One region of the Exiguobacterium sp. OS-77 genome, then DNA from elsewhere that is predicted to be linked to it. Evidence: a T-box and tRNA genes for the amino acid it is inferred to sense, from the RefSeq annotation. Region 1 holds a T-box; the other holds one or more tRNA genes.
The links. A T-box is a leader RNA that pairs with one kind of tRNA and senses whether it is charged. The one in region 1 lies ahead of EXG77_RS04650 (valine--tRNA ligase), so its partner is inferred to be a tRNA-Val.

Region 2: it has a tRNA-Val gene. The T-box ahead of EXG77_RS04650 (valine--tRNA ligase) is inferred to sense a tRNA for this amino acid. The anticodon was not compared.

What each region holds. Positions count from the first base shown of each region.
Region 1 is NZ_DF239008.1:958,397-963,457, forward strand. Features, by position in the region: gene EXG77_RS04635 (uroporphyrinogen-III synthase) at 1-500, shown strand, start outside; gene hemB (porphobilinogen synthase) at 497-1,486, shown strand; gene hemL (glutamate-1-semialdehyde 2,1-aminomutase) at 1,483-2,793, shown strand; T-box leader at 2,848-3,077, shown strand; gene EXG77_RS04650 (valine--tRNA ligase) at 3,128-5,061, shown strand, end outside.
Region 2 is NZ_DF239008.1:2,630,597-2,635,657, forward strand. Features, by position in the region: gene EXG77_RS13505 (response regulator transcription factor) at 1-155, opposite strand, end outside; gene EXG77_RS13510 (HAMP domain-containing sensor histidine kinase) at 157-1,506, opposite strand; gene EXG77_RS13515 (YdhK family protein) at 1,655-2,209, shown strand; tRNA gene EXG77_RS13520 (tRNA-Val) at 2,257-2,329, opposite strand; gene EXG77_RS13525 (nitroreductase family protein) at 2,469-3,095, opposite strand; gene yhfH (protein YhfH) at 3,281-3,427, shown strand; gene EXG77_RS13535 (polysaccharide deacetylase family protein) at 3,838-4,464, shown strand; gene EXG77_RS13540 (YkyA family protein) at 4,480-5,061, shown strand, end outside.

The DNA of each region.
Region 1 (5,061 bases):
GGATTGCTGATGCGTTGCCTGAATTAACAGCAACACGTATCGCGGTCGTTGGACGAAAGACGGCAGACGCACTTGCGAAGTACGGTCGAACGGCCGACTTCTGTCCGTCGACCTTTACAGGAGACGCACTCGTCGCAGAACTCGGACCACACTTGTCTGACGGCGATCATATCGTTTTTGCGCGTGGGAATCGGTCGCGTCAAGCACCAGTCGATCAGTTACGGAAACTGAATCGATTCACAATTGAAGATATCATCACCTATGAAACCGTCACCCGTCGACTACCTGAAGCACTTGTCAGAACTGCCACCTATATTGGACTGCAGAGTCCTTCCGCTGTCGAAGCGATTGCGCCGTTAGCCCCACAGACGATATTCATCGTCATCGGGACGGTCACGGAGCAAGCAGCAAAAGCAGCCGGACTTCAACCGATCCATGTCGCCCGTGAATTCACGGTGGACGGCATGATTGATCGTATCATTGAGGAGGAATCAGCATGAACACATTAGAATACGCACGTCACCGTCGTTTACGTCATACCGCATCACTCCGGTCACTCGTCCGCGAGAATCAGTTGCATAAATCAGATTTGATTTATCCGATTTTTGTCGCTGAAGGCGAAGACATTAAACGCGAAGTCAGTTCGATGCCTGGCGTCTTCAACTTATCACTCGATCATCTGACGGCTGAGATTGAAGAAGTCGTCGCACTCGGAATCGAATCTGTCATTTTATTCGGTGTCCCGCACGACCACTTGAAAGACGAGCAAGGATCAGGTGCGTTTCACGATCACGGGATCGTTCAAGAAGCGACACGTCTCGTCAAGAAGGTTGCCCCGCAGCTAACGGTCATCGCCGACACATGCTTATGTGAATATACGTCGACAGGTCATTGTGGAATCGTCGCCGACGGTACGGTCGATAATGATGCGTCATTACCGCTTCACGTCAAGACAGCAATCTCACAAGCCCGAGCAGGTGCCGACGTCATCGCGCCATCATCGATGATGGACGGATTCGTCGCAGCGATTCGTCAAGGATTAGACGAGAACGGCTTCAGCCACATTCCGGTCATGAGCTACGGTGTTAAATATGCGTCTGCTTATTACGGTCCATTCCGTGATGCAGCGAACTCGGCACCGGGAGAAGGCGACCGGAAAGGTTATCAAATGGACCCGGCAAACCGTCGCGAAGCGTTCCGCGAAGCAACAGCGGACGTCGATCAAGGAGCTGACTTCATGATCGTTAAACCTGCACTTGCGTTCATGGATATCATTCGCGATGTGCGCGAGCGAATCGATCTACCAATTGTCGCATATAACGTATCGGGTGAGTATGCAATGGTCAAAGCCGCTGCCTTGAACGGCTGGATCGATGAAGAACGAATCGTCCTTGAGACGATGCTTGGCTTTAAACGAGCAGGCGCTGATTTAATCATCACCTATTTCGCAAAAGACATTTGTCGTTACCTGGAGGGGTCGAAATGAGCTTAATTAACCAGAACTCAAAATCAAAAGAAGCATTCGAGCGGGCACTCCCGCTCATGCCGGGTGGTGTCAACAGTCCGGTCCGTGCTTATAAATCGGTCGGGATGACACCGATTTTCGCAGATCATGCGAAAGGATCGAAGCTCTATGATATCGACGGAAAAGAATATATCGATTATGTCTTGTCATGGGGACCAATGATTCTCGGTCATGCCGATCCAATCGTCACGTCAGCAATTCAAGAACAAGCAACGCGTGGCTGGAGCTACGGGACACCAACGGAAATCGAATCAGCGATGGCGGAAGTCGTCATCAGTCGTGTGCCGTCGGTCGAAGTCGTCCGGATGGTCAACTCAGGGACTGAAGCGACGATGGCTGCCCTTCGTCTCGCACGTGGCTACACAGGTCGGACGAAAATCTTGAAGTTCGAAGGCTGTTACCATGGTCACGGTGACTCGCTCTTGATCAAAGCAGGTTCAGGTGTCGCGACACTCGGATTACCAGATTCACCAGGCGTTCCGGCGCAAATCGCGAGCATGACGCTGACAGTTCCGTACAATGATTTGGACGCTGTCCGGATCGCGTTCGAAAAACATGGCGACGATATCGCCGGTGTCATCGTCGAACCGGCTGCTGGGAACATGGGCTTCGTGCCACCAGAACCAGGATTCCTCGAAGGCTTACGGGAAATCACGTCAGAAAACGGCGCTTTACTGATCTTTGACGAAGTCATGACCGGTTTCCGTGTCGGATTCCACTGTGCCCAAGGACATTTCGGTGTCACACCGGATATCACGTGTCTCGGTAAAGTCATCGGCGGCGGAATGCCAGTTGGTGCTTACGGTGGACGTCGTGACATCATGGAGCAGATCGCACCACAAGGTCCAATCTATCAAGCAGGTACGTTATCCGGGAACCCACTCGCGATGGCAGCAGGTCTAGCGACATTGACACAATTGAAACCAGAACACTATGCAGAGTTCGACCGGAAAGCGAGCTGTTTGTCAGAAGGCTACCTGAACGCTGCGGCGAAGTATAACATTCCGTTGACGACGAACCGTGCAGGCGCGATGTTCGGTGTCTTCTTCACGGATGAGCGCGTCACGAACTTCGAAAAAGCGAAAACATCGAATCTTGAGATGTTCCGTTCGTATTATCAAAAGATGGCGGCGCGTGGTGTCTTCTTACCACCGTCACAATTCGAAGGTCTCTTCCTGTCAATCGCCCACACGGACGAAGACATCGAGCGGACGATCGAAGCCGTCGAATTGACGTTCCAAGAACTCCAAGTTGAATTTGGTCGTTAAGCAGTTCTTGACGATTGCTTGAACTCTCGGCTAAAATAAGTAAAGAAGAAAATGGCAACAGCGATGACGGGAAGAGTAGTCCTGTATTCGTACCGGTGTAGAGAACACATCCTTGGCTGAAAGATGTGACGGGCGAACAGGAGGAAGGTCACCCCACGAGCTGGTATCGTGAGTCTTACGAGCGATATCCGTCCTCCACACGTTACGTGGCTCGAGGGCATCCGATTGTGGATGAACTAAGGTGGTACCGCGGAAAAAAGCAACGGCTTTCTTTCGTCCTTAGCATAGGACGAGAGAAGCCGTTTTTATTATGGACAAAAAGGGAGCGATCAGGATGCAGGAATTATCAATGCCAACGAAGTATGATCCGCAGGCAACGGAAGAAAAATGGTACGACTTTTGGGTGAAAGGTGACTATTTCAAAGCCGATCAGGATCCAGAAAAAGAGCCGTACACGATCGTCATTCCACCACCGAACGTCACAGGTAAATTGCACCTTGGTCACGCGTGGGACACAACGTTACAAGACATGCTGACACGGATGAAGCGGATGCAAGGATTCGACGTTCTTTACCTACCAGGAATGGACCATGCCGGTATCGCGACGCAAGCAAAAGTCGAACAAAAACTGCGGGCAGAAGGACAATCACGTCTTGAAATGGGTCGCGAGAAATTCCTCGAGCAATCATGGGCATGGAAAGAAGAGTACGCGTCAACGATCCGTGCACAATGGGCAAAACTTGGTCTCGGACTCGATTATTCGCGTGAACGCTTCACGCTTGACGAAGGATTGTCAGAAGCGGTTCAAGAAGTCTTCGTGAAACTTTACGAAAAAGGCTTAATCTACCGCGGCGAATACATCGTTAACTGGGACCCAGCGACGAAAACAGCGATCTCGGATATCGAAGTCATCTACAAGGATATCGAAGGTGCGTTCTATCACTTCAGCTATCCACTAACGGACGGTTCAGGTCACGTTGAACTAGCGACGACACGTCCTGAGACGATGCTCGGTGATACAGCGATCGCCGTGAACCCGAAGGATGAGCGTTATGCTCACCTCGTCGGAAAAACAATCACGTTACCAATCGTTGGTCGCGAGATTCCGATTGTTGCCGATGACTATGTCGACATGGAGTTCGGTACAGGTGTCGTTAAGATCACACCAGCGCACGACCCGAACGACTTCGAAGTCGGTAACCGTCACGAGTTACCACGTGTCCTCGTCATGAATGAAGATGGAACGATGAACGAGAACGCAGGGAAATACGAAGGTATGGATCGCTTCGAATGCCGGAAACAAATCGTTGAAGATTTAAAAGCAGAAGGTGTTCTAATCAAAATCGAACCACACTTGCACTCTGTCGGTCACTCGGAGCGTTCAGACGCGATCGTTGAGCCGTATCTTTCACTCCAATGGTTCGTCAAAATGGAACCACTCGCGCAAAAAGCACTCGAGGAACAACAAGGACCAGACAAGGTCAACTTCGTTCCACAACGCTTTGAGAACACGTATGTGCGCTGGATGGAAAACATCCGTGACTGGTGTGTCAGCCGTCAACTCTGGTGGGGACACCGGATTCCGGCTTGGTACCATAAAGAAACAGGCGAAGTCTACGTTGGTAAGGAAGCACCAGCCGATATCGAGAACTGGGAGCAAGACAACGATGTTCTTGATACGTGGTTCTCTTCAGCGCTTTGGCCGTTCTCAACGATGGGATGGCCGAACACGGACGCAGCGGATTATCAAAAATACTTCCCGACATCGACACTCGTTACGGGTTATGACATCATCGCTTTCTGGGTATCACGGATGATCTTCCAATCGTATGAATTTACAGGACAACGTCCATTCCAAGACGTCTTGATCCACGGATTGATTCGTGATTCGGAAGGACGCAAGATGTCGAAATCACTCGGGAACGGAATCGACCCGATGGATGTCATCGAGAAGTATGGTGCCGATTCTCTTCGTTGGTTCTTAACGACAGGATCAACACCAGGCAACGACCTCCGCTTCTACTGGGAAAAGATCGAAGCGACATGGAATTTCTCGAACAAATTGTGGAACGCAAGCCGTTTTGCCTTAATGAACATGGATGGTCTAACGTTTGATCAGATCGATTTGACAGGCGAGAAGTCACTCGCAGATAAATGGATCCTGACACGCCTACAGACGACGATTGACGACGTAACGCGTTTATCTGACAAATACGAGTTTGGTGAAGCGGGACGTATTCTCTATCACTTCATTTGGGAAGACTTCTG
Region 2 (5,061 bases), 1.7 Mb from region 1:
TCTAGTAAAATCAGGTCGAATACGTGCTGACGGCAGAGATCAAGAGCTTGTTGCGCAGAATCCACAAGCTGACACGTGTACCCATACGGCTGAATATACAGTTTGAGCAGTTCAAGCATTCTTGGTTCATCATCTACGATCAATACATGCGGCATTTTATTTCTCCTTCCACTGCAGTGTCACTTGTGTTCCATGTCCAAGCTGACTCTTGATGTTCAATTCTGCTCCATGTGTCTGAGCAATTGCTTCAACGATGGAGAGTCCGATTCCAGTTCCTCCATGTTTTCGAGAACGAGATGCTTCCGTTCGGTAGAGCCGTTTCGTTACATGAGGTAAAGATTCTGCAGCGATCCCTTCTCCTGTATCTTCGATTTGAATGAAAGCCCCTACTGCGTTGACACCATAACGAACGATAATTTTTCCCGACGTCGTATGTCGCCGTGCATTTTCAACGATATTCACGATCATCTGGCGGAGCTGCTGAGCGTCACCCATCACTTCTATTCGCTCACCTTCTATCTCGAACGAAACATTTTCTTGTTCGATGTCCAGGCGCATCAATCGTATCACTTGATGAATCAAGTCTTCGACATCGACAGGTTTTCGTTCCATCATAAAAGCATTCGCATCAATGCGTGCTAACCAAAATAATTGCTCAATCCATTCATTCATTTGCTGACTTTCTTCTCGAATGATCGTAACGTAGCGTTGTTGCTCATCCGGCGTCAACGTTTGACGTTCGAGAATGTCCGCGTATCCCTTTATATATGTCAATGGTGTTCGTAGTTCATGAGATACGCTTGCTAAAAATTCGGATCGTTCCCGATTCAAAAAATCGAGATCTTGTTTTAATTGCTGAATCGAACGCGCCAATTGTCCCAGTTCGTCTTGTCGATCAATCGGCAACGCTCCATCTTCCCCATCTAATAGACGTGCCGTCGCTTTTTCCATTTGAACCAGCGGACGAGAGATGAGTCGGGTCGTCCAAATGCTTGCCGCACCTGCTAATAAAAGTGCGAGCAGACCCACTTGGAAAAACTGCTGTTTCAACGGATTAAGTACGTGATCCACGATTGCTTTAGAAGCGAACATGAAGACATGACCCTGATGTTTCCCGTCGATGGTGATGGGACTGTCCGTCATTAAAAAGTCACGCATCGTCACGATTTTTCCTTGTTGACGGTAATCGAAATCCGTATGCTCTAGCACACTTTTCATCTCATTCGACAAAGGTCGTGACGCTTCGAGTCGTTTTCCATCTGCATCAGTGATCACTACAGTAAACGATGAATCTGCTTCCATCATGCTGACATGGCGCATCGTCGTTTGGTCATAGGAATCGACAAGGACATCACGATGGGTATTTCCTCGGTTCAGTAAACCGTCCACTACTTCCTGCGTTCGTGTTTGAGACAACTGATAATACAACGTCCCAAACAACACACTGCCACAAATTAAAAATGCCGCAAGCACGATCCCTCCGACCGAGTATGAAATACGACGCATGACGATTCCTCCTTTTCCTCTCCACTTTTAGTATAGCTAAAAAAAACGCGATCGACGCAGACAAACAAAACTGTCACCTCATCTGCACACGATTTGCACATACGCTGGGTATAGTAAAAAAGACTAGTGAATTCAGGAGGGTTTTATTATGAAAAAATCATTGACGTTAACCGCACTGGCTCTTAGTTCTACGCTTTGGCTCGGTGCATGCGGATCCGCTTCAAATGACGAAGGAAGCAATAGCGACTCACACGACATGTCTCATGGAGATATGATGCATTCGAGTGATGGAAAGATACCGTCTGGTCTAAAGGAAGCCAGTGATCCGACTTATCCGAAAGGAAGCAACGTCACGTTGACGACGAATCATATGGATGGAATGAACGGAGCTAAAGCAACGATTGCGGGAGCTTATGATACCGTCGTCTATGCGATTAGTTACAAACCGACTACTGGTGGAAAGATAGTGAAAAATCATAAATGGGTCATTCAGGAAGAACTCGATCCCGTTCCAACTAAGCCACTGCAAGTTGGTGATGAAGCGACTGTCAAAGCGGATCATATGAAGGGTATGGATGGAGCTAAAGCGACGATTGACGAAGTAAAAGAAACGACGGTTTATATGGTGAACTATGAACCAACGGACGGTGGAGAGATGGTGAAAAATCATAAATGGGTCACAGAGGATGAGATAAAGAAATAATAAAAAAAAGCCCGCTTTTCCTTTAAAGGAGAAGCGGGCTTTCGGTATGATTCTGACTGGGCTCGAACCAGCGACCTCTACCCTGTCAAGGTAGCGCTCTCCCAGCTGAGCTACAGAATCATGTTTGCAGTACGTTATGTACTTGCTAGGACATGTATTAATATATCAAGAAACTAAAAGGCTGACAAGTCTTTTTCTGAAAAAAAATAAAAAAATTTAAAATGGGGGAATCCACCCCGCTTCCCCCATTTTGAATGACTTACAGGAAGGTTGATACTCGATCAATCGGTAAACGTAGTGCCGGACGTTTTTTCGCATCTTCAACCGCTTTTCCGACAGCAATCAGCATGACTGGTACATACCGTGACTCGGTGATGAACGTTTCCGCAAAACGTTGATGATCAAATCCACCCATTGCGAGTGTTGATAATCCACGCGCTTCTGCCGCAAGCATCAATTGCATCGCAGCAAGGCTCGCATTCGACATAGCCGCGTCGCGTCCATACGCCTCACTTTGATAAGCGCCTTCTACCTGTGCCTTGATCGAATCAAACAGATCCTCTGTCATGCCACCTGCTTCCACTGCTGGACCGTACACTGGATTGTAGTTTCGATTAGCTTGAACATCACCTAAGATCGCAATGACTGCTGAAGCCGAAGTGATAGCCGGCTGATTGTATGCGATCGGTGCAAGCTGCTGCTTCGCTTCTTCCGAATGAAAGACCGTGAAATGCCAGTGTTGCAAATTCCAAGCACTCGGCGCGGCTGTCGTCCATTCTAATAGTTCTTCTACTTCCTGTTTTGAAAGCTTGAACGTTTCGTCGTAATGACGAACGGAACGTCTTTCTGTTAAGACACGCATTGTATCAAGTGTTGCCTGTGTCATGTGTAAATCCCCCTTATCATTATCAGATTACTTAGATATCGTAGCATGTCTTATTTTCATTGTCCTCTATCAATACTTCAAACGAATCTACTGTTATAAAACAATAGTTGACATTCAACTTCTGTACTAATACAATAAAATCAAGAAAAAAGATCATTGCGTTTACTTTGAAGGAGGAAAAACACATGGAACAACCCCTTTACCAAGAAGCATCTGCTGCATTCTATCGTGAGCTTCCCGTCAAGACGTGTGCCCATTGCGGAAAAGAGATGGATGAACAATGTGAATCCTATCAAACGGAATGCGATGAGTGTGCTGTAACAGAACACTAAATAATACATGAAACAATCACTTACTTAGTGGTTGTTTTTTTATTTCTTTTAAACTCTTTCTAAATAAATCAATATTTTTTAGAAAAATCGATTTTCCGTCATCTTTTTGTCATCTGTTTGTTACAAAAGAAACAGTCAGAATGTTACATTATCTGTATATGATATTTTTGACAAAAGGAGCGACAGACAACGATGGATCCATTTACCTCAAGCCACGCTAGCGAACTCGGTCCACGACCGCGTACAAAAAAAGAAAGTTTTTCCCTCGGTTTTTCTTACTTCTCACACTGGTCTTTCTCGGAGTTGGGGGATATGTCGCTTTCCGATATGTTTTTACTCCTGAACAACATTCCATTACGACAGGTAAATCCATTATTGAAGTGCCTGTCGTCAATATGGAAAAAGCACGCGTGGAAAAATGGAATGGTGTGACGAAAAAAGTCGCTTATTTAACATTCGAGGATGGTCCATCCGCATTAACACCGGACTTACTTCGAACATTGGATCAACTTCAGACTCGTGCCACTTTCTTTTATCTCGGAACACAAGTAGATGCTTTTCCACAAGAAGTCAAAGCTGCTGCTAAAGCTGGACACTATATCGGATTACACGGGGAAACACACGATTACGATACATTGTACGAAAAAGGAAAGTATGTCTCAGAGATGCAAAGTGTTCAGAAGAAAATCCATGAGTTGACGAAGCTAACACCACATTTGACACGACCACCTTATGGCTCTGATCCAGGCATCACAAAAAAAATGGCATCTGCCATTCATTCAGCAGACTTCCGTGTGTGGGACTGGTCGATCGATTCAATGGACTGGTATTACAAAGATAGTGCAAAAGAAGTCGCGAATACAGTCATTCGGCGAGCAGAGCGTCCGTTTGAAATCATTCTCTTACATGAACAACCACAAGCCATCAAAGCACTTCCAGCCATTGTTGCCGGACTTCAGAAAAAAGGCTATCAATTCGCGATTTATGATGAAGATTTCCATATTCCGTACAACTTCGCGCAACACTCGAATTTATAAGGAGTTACTATCCAGATGAAAAAAACATTCGTAGCAGTACTGTTCCTGTCGAGCTTTGGACTCGCTGCCTGTTCCAACGATTCACCAACCTCTCTTCATGAACAGCTAGAGCAACAAGTCAAAGGTGAAGAGAAAGCATTCACGCTAGCTGATCAACGTGCTCGTAAGGACGAAATTTCAGTTAATACGTATCAAGCCGTTCTTGATGCAGGTGCTGAAGAAATCAAACGCTCTCAAAATGAACGAGAGGAATTAGAAGCCTTAAATGACGAACGGCTTGCTTTATTGAAACAAGAAGAAACGTTACGTAAAGAAACGTACGCTGAACTTGATCTTGAAGAATTGCAGGATGCTGTCAACCAACTTGATGGTAAAGCAAAAACAGAAGGAACTGCCTTAGTGACAATCATCAAGGAACGCCAGCAGACGTTTCAAACGTTCTCGAAAACGTATCGACAAGCGATGGACGCCGAAAAGAAAGTGCTTTCACGCTTGACGAAAAAACCGGATTTCGTTAAGATTGATGAGTCAACAGCGGATTTAAATCGTTTAACACGGAAAGCTACCGCGTCATTAAAGAAGTGGAATACGCTGACC